Regions from separate parts of the Bradyrhizobium sp. CCBAU 53351 genome, predicted to be linked through region 2. Evidence: predicted binding sites of a transcription regulator. Region 2 holds the regulator's gene; the other holds the start of a gene.
What was found. Region 2 encodes LexA, which represses DNA repair genes until DNA is damaged. Its sites were predicted from a motif close to TGTTCNNNNTGTGTTCNG; they were not measured.

Region 1 (7,982 bases), 3.1 Mb from region 2:
ACGAAAGCCGAACTCCGTGCCAAAGCCCTCGCGGCGCGCGACGCCTTGAGCGAGAAGAAGCGCAGCGCCGCCGCCGCAAAGCTCGCCAAGCGTGGGCTCCCGTTCAAGCTTCTGCCCGGCAGCATCGTGTCCGGCTATTCGCCGATCCGCAGCGAGATCGATCCGATGCCGCTGATGAAGGCGCTTGCGGAGCAGGGCGCCAAGCTGGCGCTGCCTTGCGTCACCGCGCGCGGCCAGGCCCTGGTCTTCCGCATCTTCCATCCGAACGATCGTCTGATGCTCGGCCCGCTCGGCATTCCCGAACCGTCGCCGGCGGCGGCTGAAGTCATTCCGGATGTCATGCTGACGCCGCTCGCGGCATTCGATCGCCTCGGCCATCGCATTGGCTATGGCGCCGGGCATTACGATTTCACCTTCGCGCATTTGCGCAAGGCCAAGCAGATCGTCGGCATCGGGCTTGCTTTTGCAGCGCAGGAGATCAAGGCGGTTCCGGCACTATCGCACGACGTCGCGCTGGATTATGTGCTAACGGAATCGGACGTGTTCGATTTCCGGAGTTCTGAAGTTGCGCATTCTCTTCGTGGGTGATGTCGTCGGCCGAGCGGGGCGCAACGCCATCGCCGAATATCTGCCCGGCATGGTCAAGGACTGGTCGCTCGATTTCGTCGTCGTCAACGGCGAGAATTCCGCCGGCGGCTTCGGCATCACGGAAGCGATCTATCAGGAGTTTCTCGACGCGGGCGCCGACGCGGTGACGCTCGGCAACCATTCCTGGGACCAGCGCGAGGCGCTCGTGTTCATCGAGCGCGCCGAGCGCCTGGTGCGTCCCGCCAACTATCCGCGCGGCACGCCCGGCCGTGGCGCCGCCCTGGTCGAGACCAAGAACGGCAAGCACGCCCTCGTCGTCAACGCGTTGGGCCGCGTCTTCATGACCCCGTTCGATGATCCCTTCGCAGCATTGGAGCGCGAGCTCGGGGCCTGCCCGCTCGGCGTTGCCGCGGACGCCATCGTCGTCGATTTCCATTGCGAGGCGTCGAGCGAGAAGCAGGGCATCGGCTTCTTCTGCGACGGCCGCGCCAGCCTCGTCGTCGGCACGCACACCCATGTCCCGACCGCCGACCACCAGATCCTCACGGGCGGCACTGCCTACATGACCGATGCCGGCATGACCGGCGACTACGATTCCATCATCGGCATGCAGAAGGAAGAGCCGCTGCGCAGGTTCACCTCGGGAATCCCGTCAGGCCGCTTCGAGCCGGCCGGGGGCGCAGCGACGCTGAGCGGCGTCGTGGTGGAGACGGATGATGCCACGGGCCTTGCGCTGAAGATTGCGCCGGTGCGTGTCGGTGGAAGGCTGGAGCCGGCGACGCCGAAATTCTGGTTGAGCTGAACGCCGGCGTCTCACTCTCCGTGTGATCCCTGCGAACGCGTCGGCGTGCTCCTGTTTTGCCCGACGAGTCAAAACGCTCTCATGGCCTGCCTCCGCAAGCCATTGATTCCGCACGCCCCGGCTACTGTGCATGGGGTTGTTTTCGAGCTTTTGAGTTGGGGACGCCGGAGTACCCGCCGTCAGCCCTGCCTAAATCCCATCCGGAAGGCGCCCCAGTGCTTGCCGCGGATCACGATCGGCGAAGACAGATCCTTCATCAGCACGAACTGTCCGCCGCCCATGTCGCGGCGGTAGGTCTGGAGCAGGAACGGCTTCGTGTTGCCCGCGACCTTCTTCACCGTGCGGTCGTTGAACAGGCGGCGGTTGCGGCAGTTGGCGTTATTCCAAACGGGGTCCTTGCCCTGCGGCAGGCGGTAGTTCGGATTGTGGGTCGGCAGATAGCCATCCCGCGCCCAGGCGACGCAATAGACGATGCGCGGATCCGATTTCTGGATCGGGTCCTGGATCGCGGGCAGCACGCGGTCGGTGAATTCGACGTAGTTGGTGAGGTACTGCTTCGGATCGGTGCCGGGAATTTCGCGATAGGTCTCGTCGAGCAGCTGGTCCAGCGTGATGTCGCCGCGATCGATGGCGGCTTCGAACTCGGCCGTGATCCGCTGCGCGGTGTCGACCACGACGCGGATGAGCGGCGTATCCGAAGTCTCGACGCCGCTGTCGGCGATCAGCGCGATCAGGCCTTCGGACGTGTCGAGCAGCTTGGCCACGCGCTCGTCGGCATTCTTGAGGTCGCGCGAGGAGAGGTCGACGCCCTTCGCGAGCTCGTTGAGCTCGCTGATGACGGTGTCGCAGTGTCCAAGGTTGGAGGTCGCCGCGCGCGTGACGCTGCCGATCTCCGCCTCGACCGACGCAAATCCCTGCTGGACGCGCGAGATGATGCTGGAGATCTGTTGGGCGCCTTCGCCGGCGGTCTTGGCACGTTGCGAGGCATCGCTGCTTTCGCCGATCAGGCCTTCGATCTGACCATCGAGGTCGCGCACGGTGTCCGAGATCTGATGCGTGGCCTGGCGGGTGGCTTCGGCGAGGTTCTTCACTTCGCTTGCGACCACCGCGAAGCCGCGGCCGGCATTGCCGGCGCGGGCGGCCTCGATGGTCGCGTTCAGCGCGAGCAGATTGGTCTGCTTCGCGATCGCCTCGATCGAGCCGGACACCTTCGCCACCTGTGCAAGCGCCGAGCCGACGGCGCTAAGGCGCGCTTCGATCCGCTCCACCGCTGCGACGAGCTCGGAGATGTGACTGACCGCGGTGTCGACGGCGCTGCGGGACTGCGCGATCTCGCCGACCGCCGCCGACGTGGTCGTCTGCACGGCCTGCGATGCATTGGCGATGTCGTGATTGGCCGAGACCATCGTCTCGGCCGTGCTCTGGAGGTGATGGAACCGGTCGGACTGGTTCGCGACGCGGCTTGCGACTTCCTGGACGTTGCCGGCAATATCGGCGAGCTCCACGCCGAGGCCGCCGATGCGGTCGGCGAGCTGATCAATCAGCCGTTCGGCCAGCGTGCGGTTGGAGCCGGTGTCCATGACGGCAAGTTGTACGACGGACATGTTCGATGAGTCCTCCAGTCAGAGCCGCAACCCGGCTCACGGCGGCATTCCCATTCCAGTCGCGACTTTAGAGGATGATTCGCGGCAGGCGTCTTGCCTGAGCGTGCACTACAGCTTGTAGGCGGTACGGAATCCACCCCAGTGCCGGCCCTGCACGCGGATCGGGACGTCGATCTCGCGCATCATCACCGTGTTCCCGTTGCCCATGTCGCGCGCATAGCTTTGGACCAGGTACGATCGCAGGTTGCGCGCGGCAGCCAACCCCGCCGGATCGTTGAATATCCGGCGGTTGCGGCTGTTGGCCGTGTTCCAGGCAACGTCGCCCGGCCGCTGCGGATGCGAATAGATCTTGTTGTGCACCGGCAGGAAGCCGTTGCGGTCGACCATGGCGCAGAACGCCATGCGTTGGTCCTTCGCCAGAAAGGTTTCCTGGAATGGCGGCAGCGCCCGGTCGGCCCAGTCGAGATATTTCGTGCGGTATTGCTGCGGATTGGTCCCGGCGATCTCGGCATAGTCGGTGTCGAAGAGGTCGTCGATCTTGACCTCGCCGCGTGCCACCGCCTGCTCGAAGATATTGGTCAGCGCGTTGCCCGCCTCCATGGCGCGGGTGACGAACTCGGTGTTCTCCTCGTGGATCGACCAGAGCTTGTCCTCGATCTTTTCGCGGAGCTCGGCATTGGGGCTGGCGAACTGTGCGCGGGCGCCGGCCTTGGACTGCTCGATCACGCGCAGGCGGCAGGCGCCGACGTCTTCGAGCGTGCCTTCGATCATCGCTTGCGGTGCGAGCCGGCCAGCGTCAGCGCCGCCGATCAGCACGCCGTCCATCGAGATCTCATAGACCGGCATCACGCCGCGCGCGCTCTCGAGCTTAAGATGGCAGGGCAGCCGTTCGGTCTTGCGGCGATCGTCGTGCTCGCTCTGACGCAGCAGCACGGCGCAGCGCGACTTCAGCTTTTGCGCGAAGGTGGTGACGGCTTTGCCGGCACTGGCGACGTTCTCGCCATGGCTCTCGGCAGCCTTCGTCGCGGCATCGATCTCGGCCGCGCTCTCGCCGACCGAGACGATGAACTCCGAGGCGCTCGCGGCATTGCCGGAGACTTCGCTGGTGGTGGCGTTCTGTTCGGCGACCGCCCCGTTGACGGTCTCGAACACCGGGCGGATCGCCTCGATCGCCTGCGAGATGCGGTGCACGGCATCCGCGGAGCCGGCGGCGTCGCGCTGCAATGCGTCGATCTTCTTGGTGATCTCTTCGGTCGCGCCTTGCGTCTGCACCGCGAGGGCCTTGACCTCGGTGGCGACGACCGCGAAGCCTTTTCCCGCAGCGCCCGCGCGCGCGGCCTCGATCGTCGAGTTGAGCGCGAGCAGCGTCGTCTGCCGCGCGATCTGCGCGATCAGATTGACGACGTTGCCGATGGCGGCTGAGGATTCGCGCAGGCGATCGACATTGGCGCGGGCTTCCTGTGCCGCGGCGCTGGCCTCGTCGGCGAGCTTGCCGGCCTCGCGAACCTGCGTCCCGATACCCAGGGCGGATTGGGTGAACTTGTCGGCGGCATGGGCGAAGGTGGACGCGGTCGATTGCGCGGCGTTGGTGCGGCCGGTCAGGGCATCGGTGCGGTCGCGGATGGCGGCAAGCGTCGCCGCGGTCGCTTCGGCGCCGCCGGCCACCGAATTGGCGGCGCGTTCGAGCTGGCGGATCATGGCGCCGAGCTCGAGTTCCAGCAGCTCCAGGATCTCCCGCGCCGAATCAGTTTCGGCCACGGCAGCGGGCTCGGAATGGGCCGCCGGCTGCAGAGCCGCCGGGGCGGCCGCAGGCGCGGCCTGGTCCGGCAGGCGCTTCCGAAATAGTCCGAACGCCATCAGCTCTCTCTCGTCGGGATAAGGTCGGGCGCTATTTTCGCAGTCCGGAATGAAATCAGGGTTAACGGTGCCTCACCTCTAGGCACCGTCCATTACGGAGGCTACCTTTACAGTGCTACCTCAGAGGCCCAGATCCCTTTGATTCCGGTGGGGGGGCGGCCTATAAGGCCGCGCTTCCCACGCTCACCTTTGGCTGACGATTTTCCAAGAGACCACGCATGGCCGGACATTCCCAATTCAAGAACATCATGCACCGCAAGGGGCGGCAGGATGCGCAGAAGTCGAAGCTGTTCGGCAAGCTGGCGCGGGAAATCACCGTCGCAGCCAAGCTCGGCGCGCCCGACCCGGCCATGAACCCGCGCCTGCGTGCGGCTATCATCGCGGCGCGCCAGGAGAACATGCCGAAGGACAATATCGAGCGTGCCGTCAAGAAGGCGCTCGGTAACGAGGGCGAAAACTATGACGAGATCCGCTACGAGGGCTACGGCCCCGGCGGCGTTGCCGTCATCGTCGAGGCGCTGACCGACAACCGCAACCGCGCCGCCTCCGACATCCGTTCCTTCTTCACCAAGTCGGGCGGCAATCTCGGCGAAACCGGCTCGGTGTCCTTCATGTTCGATCGCACCGGCATCATCGAATACGACCGCAGCGTCGCCTCCGACGACGCCGTGCTGGATGCCGCGATCGAGGCCGGCGCCGACGATGTGGTGTCCGGCGAAGGCGGTCACGAGATCTACGCCTCGACCGAAGGCTATCGCGACGTCGCCAAGGCGCTGGAAGCCAAGTTCGGCGAGCCGCGCAAGGCCGCGCTGATCTGGAAGCCGCAGAACACGGTCGCCGTCGACGACGAGACCGGCGAGAAGCTCCTGAAGCTGATGGATCTGCTCAACGAGCACGACGACGTCCAGCAGGTCTACGCCAATTTCGAGATCTCGGACGCGCTTGTGGCGAAGATGGGTGGCTGAGGCCGCATGAACGGTGCGCTCCCTCGCCCCGCTCTTGCGGGGAGAGGGTTGGAGCCCACTTCCCCTGTTACTTCTGTTCTGTTTCTGTTTCGCTATCGTCGGCCAGCCGCTATCACTGGCCCATGACCGCGCTCCCGATTCGCCAACCCGTCCGCATCATCGGCATCGACCCCGGCCTGCGCCGCACCGGCTGGGGCGTGATCGAGGCTGACGGCAACCGCCTGATCTATGTGGCCTGCGGCTCGGTGGAACCGCCGAACGACCTGCCGCTGGCGAGCCGGCTGCTCGCGATCCATGAAGGGCTGGCGGCCGTGCTTTCGAACCACCAGCCGATGGAAGCCGCGGTCGAGCAGACCTTCGTCAACAAGGACGGCGTTGCGACGCTGAAGCTCGGCCAGGCTCGCGGCGTCGCCATGCTGGCGCCCGCAATGTTCGGCATCTCGGTCGCCGAATACGCGCCCAACCAGGTCAAGAAAACCGTCGTCGGCGCCGGTCACGCCGAGAAGGCCCAGATCGCGATGATGCTGAAGATCCTTCTGCCCAAGGCCGATCCGCCGTCGGCAGACGCCGCCGATGCGCTCGCCATCGCCATCACCCATGCCCATCACCGCCAGAGCACCGCGCTGCGGCTGAAGGTGGCGAGCCTATGATCGGCAAGCTCAAGGGCCTGATCGATTCCTACGGCGAAGACTTCGTCATCCTCGACGTCGGCGGCGTCGGCTATCAGGTGCACTGCTCCTCGCGCACCTTGCAGCATCTGCCCTCGCCGGGCGAAGCGGCCGTGCTGTCGATCGAGACCTATGTCCGCGAGGATCAAATCAAACTGTTCGGCTTCCGCACCGATCAGGAGCGCGAATGGTTTCGCCTGCTGCAGACCGTGCAGGGCGTCGGCGCGAAGGTCGCGCTCGCCGTGCTCGGCACGCTGGCGCCTTCCGATCTCGCCAATGCGATCGCGCTGCGCGACAAGGCGGCGGTGGCGCGCACGCCCGGCGTCGGCCCCAAGGTCGCCGAGCGCATCGTCACCGAATTGAAGGACAAGGCGCCGGCCTTCGCCAATGTCGATCCCGCGGTGGTGCATCTCGCAGGCGCGGTCGACGATCAACGAGCCCCACGCCCGGTCGCGGACGCGATCTCCGCGCTGGTCAATCTCGGCTATGGCCAGCCGCAGGCGGCTGCCGCGATTGCATCGGCCTCGCGCAGCGCCGGTGAGAATGCCGAGACCGCGCAGCTCATTCGCCTTGGCCTGAAGGAGCTCGCGAAATGAGCGATCCCAAGGCCAGCCGCATGGTCTCGCCCGAGCGCCGCAGCGACGATGTCGGCGACACCGCGCTGCGCCCGCAATCGCTGTCTGATTTCGTCGGCCAGCAGCAGGCGCGCAAGAACCTCTCGATCTTCATCGAGGCTGCGCGCAAGCGCGGCGAGGCGCTCGATCACGTGCTGTTCGTCGGTCCGCCCGGCCTCGGCAAGACCACGCTGGCGCAGATCGTGGCGAAGGAGCTCGGCGTCGGCTTTCGCGCCACTTCGGGACCTGTCATCGCCAAAGCCGGTGACCTCGCCGCGCTGCTGACCAATCTCGAAGAGCGCGACGTGCTGTTCATCGACGAGATCCATCGCCTCAGCCCGGCGGTGGAAGAGGTGCTCTATCCCGCGATGGAGGACTTTCAGCTCGACCTCATCATCGGCGAAGGTCCGGCCGCGCGCTCGGTGAAGATCGAGCTGTCGAAATTCACGCTGGTCGGCGCCACGACGCGCGCAGGCCTGCTCACCAATCCCTTGCGTGATCGCTTCGGCATTCCGGTCCGCCTGAATTTCTACACCATCGAGGAATTGGAAAGCATCGTCAGCCGCGGCGCGCGCGTGCTCAATGTCGGCATGAGCGCTGACGGCGCCAACGAGATCGCGCGCCGCGCCCGCGGCACGCCGCGCATCGCCGGGCGTCTGCTCCGTCGCGTGCGCGATTTTGCTTCCGCTGTCGATGCCGACAAGATCGATCGCAAGATCGCCGATCACGCGCTGAGCGCGCTCGAGGTCGACGCTGCGGGTCTCGACGCCATGGATCGCCGCTATCTCACGACCATCGCGATGAACTATGGCGGCGGACCGGTCGGCGTCGAGACCATGGCCGCGGCATTGTCCGAGCCGCGCGATGCGATCGAGGACATCATC
Region 2 (7,982 bases):
AGCGGTCGCGGCGGGCTTTGCCGTGGCGACCTGGAAGACCGCGCGCATTGCCCACACCGTACTCGCAAAACCACTCTATTCGGCGTCGCTGTCGGGCTTCGTCGAGACGCGCGACATCCGCGAGCGCACCGATCGCTTCGTGCTGCGTGTCACCGCGATGGAGGCGCAGCGCAGCGACGTCAAGCTCGACCGCGTCCGCCTCTCCGTGCGCAAGGGCACCGCGCCCGAGGTCGGCAGCTTCGTTCAATTGAAGGCGCGGCTGATGCCGCCGCTCACGCCGGTCCGCCCCGGCAGCTACGACTTTTCACGCGACATGTTCTTCCAGGGCATCGGCGCCTCCGGCTTCGTGATGGGCGCAATTACGGCTGCAATCCCGCCTGATGCCGGCGGCCTGCGGCTGCGCTATGCCGCCTTCATGCAGGGCCTGCGCGATGCGATCGACGCCCGCATCCGCGCAACGCTCGAGGGCGACAACCGCGCGATCGCAACTGCACTACTCACCGGGCGGCGCGATGCGATTTCCGCCCCTGTCAACGATGCGATGTTCATCTCCGGGCTTGGACACGTTCTCTCGATCTCCGGCTATCACATGGCGGTGGTCGCCGGCGTCGTCTTCTTCGCGGTGCGCGCGCTGCTGGCGTTGATCCCGGGCCTGACGGCCGGCTTCGCCATCAAGAAATGGTCGGCGGCTGCAGCATTCGTCGCGGCTGCGTTCTATCTGCTGCTCTCGGGCGCCGAGGTCGCAACCCAACGGTCGTTCTTCATGACGGCGGTGGTGCTGATCGCGGTGATGGTCGATCGCCGCGCCATCACCTTCCGCACGCTGGCGGTGGCGGCGCTGATCGTGCTTGCTGTCGCGCCGGAGGCGCTGGTGCATCCGAGCTTCCAGATGTCGTTTGCGGCAACGCTCGGGCTGGTGGCGCTGGTGCAGATCGGCATGCCGAACCTGCTGGCCTCACCCGATCATTCGGCCACCGCGCGCGTCGCGCTGTGGGGCGGGCGCGAGATCGCGATGCTGTTCCTGGCCTCGCTGATCGCGGGGCTTGCGACCACGCCCTATGCCGCCTTCCACTTCCATCGCGTCACGCCCTATGGCGTGCTCGCCAATCTCGGTGCGATGCCGGTGGTCTCGGCGCTGGTGATGCCGGCGGGGCTGCTGGGATTGCTGGCCGCGCCCTTCGGGCTCGATGGCGTCTTCTGGTGGCTGATGGGCCTCGGCATCGACTGGATGGTCGCGGTCTCGCGCTGGGTGGCGGCCTTGCCGGGCGCGGTCGGCCGCATCCCGGCGTTCGGGATCGCGCCGCTGATCGCCGCGAGCCTCGGCATCATCGTGATGGGCCTGTTGCGCACGCCCTTGCGCTGGTGCGGTGCCGTGGTGCTGCTGGCGTCCATCGCGTGGGGCCTGTCGGTGCGGCAGCCCGATATCCTGATCGCCGGGGACGGCGCGAGCGTCGCGGTGCGGGGCGGGGACGGGCGCCTGCACCTGATCAGGACGGGCAAGGACAATTTCATGCTGAAGGAGTGGCTGGCGGCCGACGCCGATCCGCGCGATGCCGGCAGCAGCGCGCTGGCCGAGGGGGTGTCGTGCGACGAGGCCGGCTGCGTCACGCCGCTTGCCGACGGGCGCCTGGTTGCGTTGGCCTCGCGCATCGATGCGCTCGCGGACGATTGCAGCCGTGCCGCACTGGTCGTGACGTCACGGCCCGCACCGCCCGATTGCGCGGCGATGGTGGTGGATCGGCAGCGGCTCGTTCGCCAGGGCGCGCTGGCGTTGACACGGCGTGGCGACGGATTTGCAGTTCAGGCGGTGAGGGCGAGGGGCACGAACCGTCCCTGGTCGCCGGCGGCCGCCGGCGAGGGAGATTTCGAAGGAGCCCTCATGCCGAGGGCGGCGGCTCCGCGCGCCAAGGATGCGACCCCGTCGGAGGCCGATCTTCAGGCGGAGGACTGAGCCTCGGTCAGCCCAGCGGCAGCGGTGTGACGGGCGAACGGCTATCGGCGATGATCTCAGGCTTGTGCTCGCGCTCGCCGACCGGTTGGGTCACGGGCAATTGCAGCACGGTTGCGCGCTGGCCTTCGACGAGCTGAGTCACCAGCACGTATTTGCCATCAGGGAATTCGATCGCATCGTGATGGCGATCGGGAATGTGCGGATCGATCTTGCCGAACTTGCCGACGCGGGAGTTGACGGTGCGCGTCCAGATCCAGCGGTTGTCGTAACGGACGTTGTCTGCGAAGGCGAGCTCCGTTCCCGGCAGCAGGCAGATCGCAACGGAGAGGTCGGCTTCGGAGGCGAAGCCGCGCGTCGAGGTGCCGCGGAAGGTTGTCGTGACGATGGTCTCGCCGACTTCTGCGGGGCGCGTCGCGACGGCATGCAGGCTATAGTCACACATCGGGTGCTCCTCATGTGAAGATAGCGACCCGCGCCTCTCGGAGGCACAGGCCTCTGTCAGAGTTTAAACACCAACGTTGTGCTTGGTTGTAGGCAAATCTGCGGCTGGGATCCGCACCCCGCGATCACTTTAACTTTCCCGAATTCGCCAGGAACAAAGCTGGCTGCGGTGCATTACGCCGGCGCCTGTCACGACACTTCGCATTGCCGGCGCGATCGCGGCGCTGCGCAATTGGGTGTTGCGGACATGGCAATGCGATGGCGCGGCAACGGCCCCGTGCCCCGACCGCTGCCCAAACGATCTGGTCTTCCGAACGCGAAACGCCGTGACGCGATGTTGCTGCGGTCCGCCGAAGATGGCCGTGGAGGAGGGGCCGGATAATCTGTGCAGAACCAGAATGATCATCCAGCCGGAGCGGACATTCATCCGCTCCAATCTCAGATCGGCGACGCCGACCGAAGGCGCACGCAGGCGCCAAAACTACTTTCGGACTGAGTCCTTCCGGACTCAGTACTTCCGGTAAAGCCCAATCAGCTTGCCCTGAATCTTCACCCGGTTCGGCGGCAGGATACGCACCTCATAGGCGGCATTGGCAGGCTCGAGCGCGATCGACGCGCCGCGGCGGCGGAAGCGCTTGAGCGTAGCCTCCTCGTCGTCGATCAGCGCCACCACGATGTCGCCGGTGTCGGCGCTCTCGTTGCGCTGGATCAGCGCCATGTCGCCGTCCAGGATACCGGCCTCGACCATGGAATCACCGCGCACCTCGAGAGCGTAATGCTCGCCCGAGCCGAGCATGTCGGGCGGCACGCTGATGGTGTGGCTACGGGTCTGCAATGCCTCGATCGGCGTGCCGGCCGCGATCCGGCCCATCACGGGCACCGCAACGGGCCGCTCGCCCTCGTCCACGGGCGGGCTGGAGCTCGCGCGGATCTTGCCGAGATTGCCCTCGATGACGCTTGGCGTGAAGCCGCGCCGGGCGCCGGCGGCAGCCTGGAGCTCCGGCAGCTTGATCACTTCGATGGCGCGGGCGCGGTTGGGCAGCCGGCGAATGAAGCCGCGCTCCTCGAGCGCGGTGATCAGGCGGTGGATGCCCGACTTCGAGCGCAGGTCGAGCGCATCCTTCATCTCGTCGAAGGAGGGCGGCACGCCGCTTTCCTTCAAACGCTCGCTGATGAACCGCAGAAGCTCGTATTGTTTGCGCGTTAACATCTCGACCAAAGTCCCCCGGTTGATGTCGTTCGATTCCGAGACGATGAGTTCAGCGATAAGCCGCTACATCCTCGAAACAAATCATGAACGGACACTATATGTTCGATACATGTTCCGCAACTGCTTAATTTACCGTGAACGAAGCGCGGTTCGCGGAATGCGTGTGGCCGTGCACTCAGACGGGGAGCCGCAGCACCTCGCAGGGGCTGCCGGCCTCGGCCTTCGGTGCGAACGGTGGGCGCACGAGAAGTACCTGTGCCGCAGCAAGATTCGCAAGCAGAGAGGAATCCTGATGGCTGACGGGAAGCGCGACCGGCGTGCCGTCGTCGCGCAGCTCGAGGGTCGCGCGCAAGTAATCCTCGCGCTGGTCGTTGGCACCGAGATCGCAGGCGAGCACGGCGCGTTCGCGACGATGATGAATCACCGAGCGGCCCGACAAGGCGCGAATCAGCGGCACCATGAACAGGAAGGCGCACACATAGGACGACACGGGATTGCCGGGCAGGCCGATCACGCGCATGGCGCCCAGCCGGCCATGCATCATCGGCTTGCCCGGCCGCATGGCGATCTTCCAGAACGCCATCGCGATGCCTTCGTCCCTGAGTGCCTGCTGGACCAGGTCGTGGTCGCCGACCGACGCGCCGCCGGTCGTGATCAGGATATCGGCACCGCTCTCGCGGGCGCGGCGGATGCCTGATGTGGTGGCCTCCAGCGTGTCGGCGGCGACGCCGAGGTCGACGGTCTCGGCGCCCTCGCTGCGGGCGAGCGCGTGCAGGGCGTAGCCGTTGGAGTAGACGATCTGGCCGTGCCCGGGCGCTGAGCCCGGCATCACCAGTTCGTCACCGGTGGCGAGGATCGCGACCTTGGGACGGCGGCAGACGGCGAGCTGCGGGTAATTCATTCCGGCAGCGAGCGCGAGGTCACGCTCGGTCAGACGCGTGCCCTTGCGGAGGAGGACGTCACCCTCACGGAAGTCGACGCCGGCCGGGCGGATGTGCCGTCCGGTGATCGCGGCTTCCTTGATCGTGACGCTGTTGCCGTCCGCGACGGTGTCCTCCTGGATCACGACCGCGTCCGCACCGTCGGGAACGACGCCCCCGGTGAAGATCCGCACGGCTTCGCCGGTGCCGACCGCTCTCGCGAAAGGACGGCCGGCGGCGACCTCGCCAATCACCGTCAGCCGGGAATCGATCGCTGCCGCGTCGGCCGCGCGCACCGCATAGCCGTCCATCGCCGACATGGCTTGCGGCGGCTGCGTGCGCCGCGCCGCGACATCAAGTGCCAGCACGCGGTGATAGGCCTCGTCGAGGGCAACCATCTGTTCAGGCAGCGGCTCTGCACCTGCCAGCACCGCGGCAAGGGCGTCGGAAACCGGCATCAGGGCCACGGGCAAAACTCCTGCTCGCACATCGTTCAATGGGGCGGCGAGAGTTCTAGCCGACCGCAGGCGCGAGGCAAAGCAGCGCGCGGGATGATCTATCCTGCGTGATCTCCGTGGTGGAGGAGTGCAAGTTCGTCAGGGCATGATCAGGAAGCCGAGACAGCGCGCCTTGAAGGACGAGAATCACGAGCGCCAACACCGATACGGTCACCGTGCCGCCGGATCGTCCGGACTGATCTCAAATGCGACGTCGGGCGCTTTGGGCCCTTGATCCTTGTCGGGGAGCGGATCGGCCTGCGATTTCAGGTCGGCGGCCTTGCTGATCAGCTTGGCGGAAAGGTCAGAATCCGAGGTGTTTCTTGCGAATTCAAGCAGGAGAGAGGCTTGCTTGGTGAGATAGGTTTTGCCCAGCACGTCGATCAGTCCGATGTAGAAGTCCCAACGGACTCAAGAGTCCGAAGGGCGGTATTCCGTTCCCGGAACTCTGTATAAAAATGCACAAAGTGATCAGGTTCCAAAATTCCAGCAGATTTAGTTCCGGAAGATGTCGCTGCCGGGAGGCCGGGTGGCACTCGCGGCTGGCGTCAGATGCCCAATGCTTTCAAGGCCTTCCCGACGTCGCGCGGCGAGGTCACATGCACGGCCGTCAGGCCGCGGGCTCGCGCGCCTTCGATGTTCTCAGCGAGGTCGTCGAAGAACACGATGCGCTCGGCGGGAACGCCGATCGCGGCGACGACATGGTCGAAAGCCTCCGCATCCGGTTTGCGCAGGCCGATGCTCGATGACAGGTACAGCTCGCGGAAATGGCCGAGCAGATCGGCATATTCCTTCGAGAAATAATCGACATGCGGCCGGTTGGTGTTGGAGAAGGCGTAGAGCGGCATCTGTTTCGCCGCCCGCGGCAACAACTCGGCGATATCAGGCATCTCGCCGGCGAAGATCGCGTTCCAGCCCTCCAGGAACTGGGCATCCGAAATGCCGATCCCCAGCGAAGCGCGTAGCGAGGCGAAATAATCCTCGTCGCTGATCTTGCCCATCTCGTGCAGCCGGTAGGCCTCGTCGCGCACATAGCGCGCGACGATGCTTTCGGGCTGGCAGCCGGCATGTCCCGCCCAGCAAGCGATCGCCTTGGAAAAGTCGATGTCGAGCACCACGCGCCCGAGATCGAACAGAAGCGCATCCGCGCTGCCGGGAGAGAGCGATGTCACCTGCAATCCTCTTACTCAGTACCGATAAGGTTCGTGGTCGAACAGCGGAAACGCGCTGAACACGCTCGGCGCGTTGGTGGCGGTCGCCGGATGCAGGCAGGATTTGTCGACCTCGGCAAACGACGTGGCGCCGAGCAGGCCGAGGCAGCGCAGCACCTCGTCTTCGAGCAGCTCCAGCATCCGCGTGATGCCGGCTTCGCCGGCCGCCGCCAGCGCCCAGCATTGCAGCCGGCCGATGCCGACGAGATCTGCCCCTGCCGCGATCGCCTTGACGATGTCGGTGCCGCGACAGATGCCGCCGTCGACCATGATCTTGGCGCGGCCCTTCACGGCCTCGACGATTTCGGGCAGCACATGCATGGCACCGCGGCCATGGTCGAGCTGGCGGCCGCCGTGATTGGAGACGTAGATCCATTCGACGCCGTGATCGACCGCGATCAGCGCGTCCTCGGCGGTGGCGATGCCCTTCAGGATCAGCGGGATCTTGAACTTGTCCTTGATCATCTTCACGGTCCGCCACTCCAGGCCCTTCTGGAAATCGCCGCCGGTGGCGCGCAGGCGACTCTCGCGAACGTAGCGCTTGGCGATGTCACGTTCGCGACGGCTGTAATGGGCGGTGTCGACGGTCAGGCAGAAGGCGGCATAGCCGTTCTTCTCGCTTCGGCTGACGACATCCGCGACGAAGGAATCGTCGCCGCGGACATAGAGCTGGTAGAGCCGGAGCGCATCGGGCGCCATCTCGGCGGTCTTCTCCAGGCCCGGCTCGGACACCGAGCTCAGCATGTGCGCCGCACCGAAGGTGCCGGCACCGCGCGCGACGCTCGCCGCGCCGTCCGGATCGAAGATTTCGAGCGCGCCGACGGGCGCCAGCACCACCGGAAGGCGCATCTTGCGGCCAAATTGCTGAACCGCGCCGTCGACCTTGCGGACGTCGCGCAGCACGCGCGGGCGGAAGGCGATCTCGTCCAGCGCCATGCGGTTGCGGCGCATCGTGGTTTCGGTCTCGGCGGCGCCGACGATGTAGTCCCAGGCGTTCTGGTTGAGGTTGGCCCGCGCTTTCCGGATGAATTCGTGCAGATTCTGGAACGGCTCGTTGCTGGCGCCGAGCTCGACGTTCCGTTCCGGCCGGATGCGGGGTGCTTCGTTCATTGTTATCCTCCCGAGAATTTGAAGCCTTATGTCATCGCCTAACCCGTCCAGGCCTCCAAAACTATCCTAAAATCGCATAGCAGCAGGGCGTGGACCGGCCGATGATTCCCCTTGCGGGCTGGCCAGTCCTGCAACGTTGCCAAAAGTTTAGGTCCGGGCGAAGCGATTTCTGCGGTGCACCCGTCGGCGTGGCATCCCGGCCTTGAAGAAACCAGAATGGTATTGTGAGAAGCAGACTGGATCGCCAATTGCATGGCGCCTCCCAAGTCTTGAAAGACAAGTCCCGAAAGACAAGTCTCGAGAGACAAGCTTAAAGCGAACCGCCCAGCGAAAAGGCCAGCCCATCCATGCGGAAATCCCTGCTGTTCCCTCTGGGCACGCTCACCGGAGCGTGTCTCACCCTTCTGGTAGCCAGCCCGCACGGCGGCGTATGGGCGGCGCGGGCGGCAGCAAACGCGAATGATGCCTATTCCCAGCTCAACCTGTTCGGCGAAGTGTTCGAGCGCGTGAAGGCGAGCTATGTCGAGAAGCCCGACAATGCCAAGCTGGTTGAAGGCGCGATCACCGGCATGGTGACCTCGCTCGATCCGCATTCGCGCTACATGAACGCGAAGGCCTGGACCGAGATGCAGGAGACCACCT

Region 1: ruvC (crossover junction endodeoxyribonuclease RuvC) is a predicted target of LexA. The motif match lies at 5,891-5,908, and genes of this name have one in related genera.

Annotation. Positions count from the first base shown of each region.
Region 1 is NZ_CP030059.1:6,516,943-6,524,924, reverse strand. It holds gene XH83_RS31020 (5-formyltetrahydrofolate cyclo-ligase) at 1-588, shown strand, start outside; gene XH83_RS31015 (TIGR00282 family metallophosphoesterase) at 566-1,390, shown strand; gene XH83_RS31010 (methyl-accepting chemotaxis protein) at 1,570-2,994, opposite strand; gene XH83_RS31005 (methyl-accepting chemotaxis protein) at 3,103-4,851, opposite strand; gene XH83_RS31000 (YebC/PmpR family DNA-binding transcriptional regulator) at 5,070-5,816, shown strand; gene ruvC (crossover junction endodeoxyribonuclease RuvC) at 5,939-6,466, shown strand; gene ruvA (Holliday junction branch migration protein RuvA) at 6,463-7,080, shown strand; gene ruvB (Holliday junction branch migration DNA helicase RuvB) at 7,077-7,982, shown strand, end outside.
Region 2 is NZ_CP030059.1:3,457,948-3,465,929, forward strand. It holds gene XH83_RS16170 (ComEC/Rec2 family competence protein) at 1-1,951, shown strand, start outside; gene XH83_RS16175 (hypothetical protein) at 1,959-2,393, opposite strand; gene lexA (transcriptional repressor LexA) at 2,901-3,602, opposite strand; gene glp (gephyrin-like molybdotransferase Glp) at 3,778-4,989, opposite strand; gene XH83_RS16190 (hypothetical protein) at 5,191-5,397, opposite strand; gene XH83_RS16195 (HAD family phosphatase) at 5,568-6,197, opposite strand; gene XH83_RS16200 (alpha-hydroxy acid oxidase) at 6,207-7,340, opposite strand; gene XH83_RS16205 (S41 family peptidase) at 7,688-7,982, shown strand, end outside.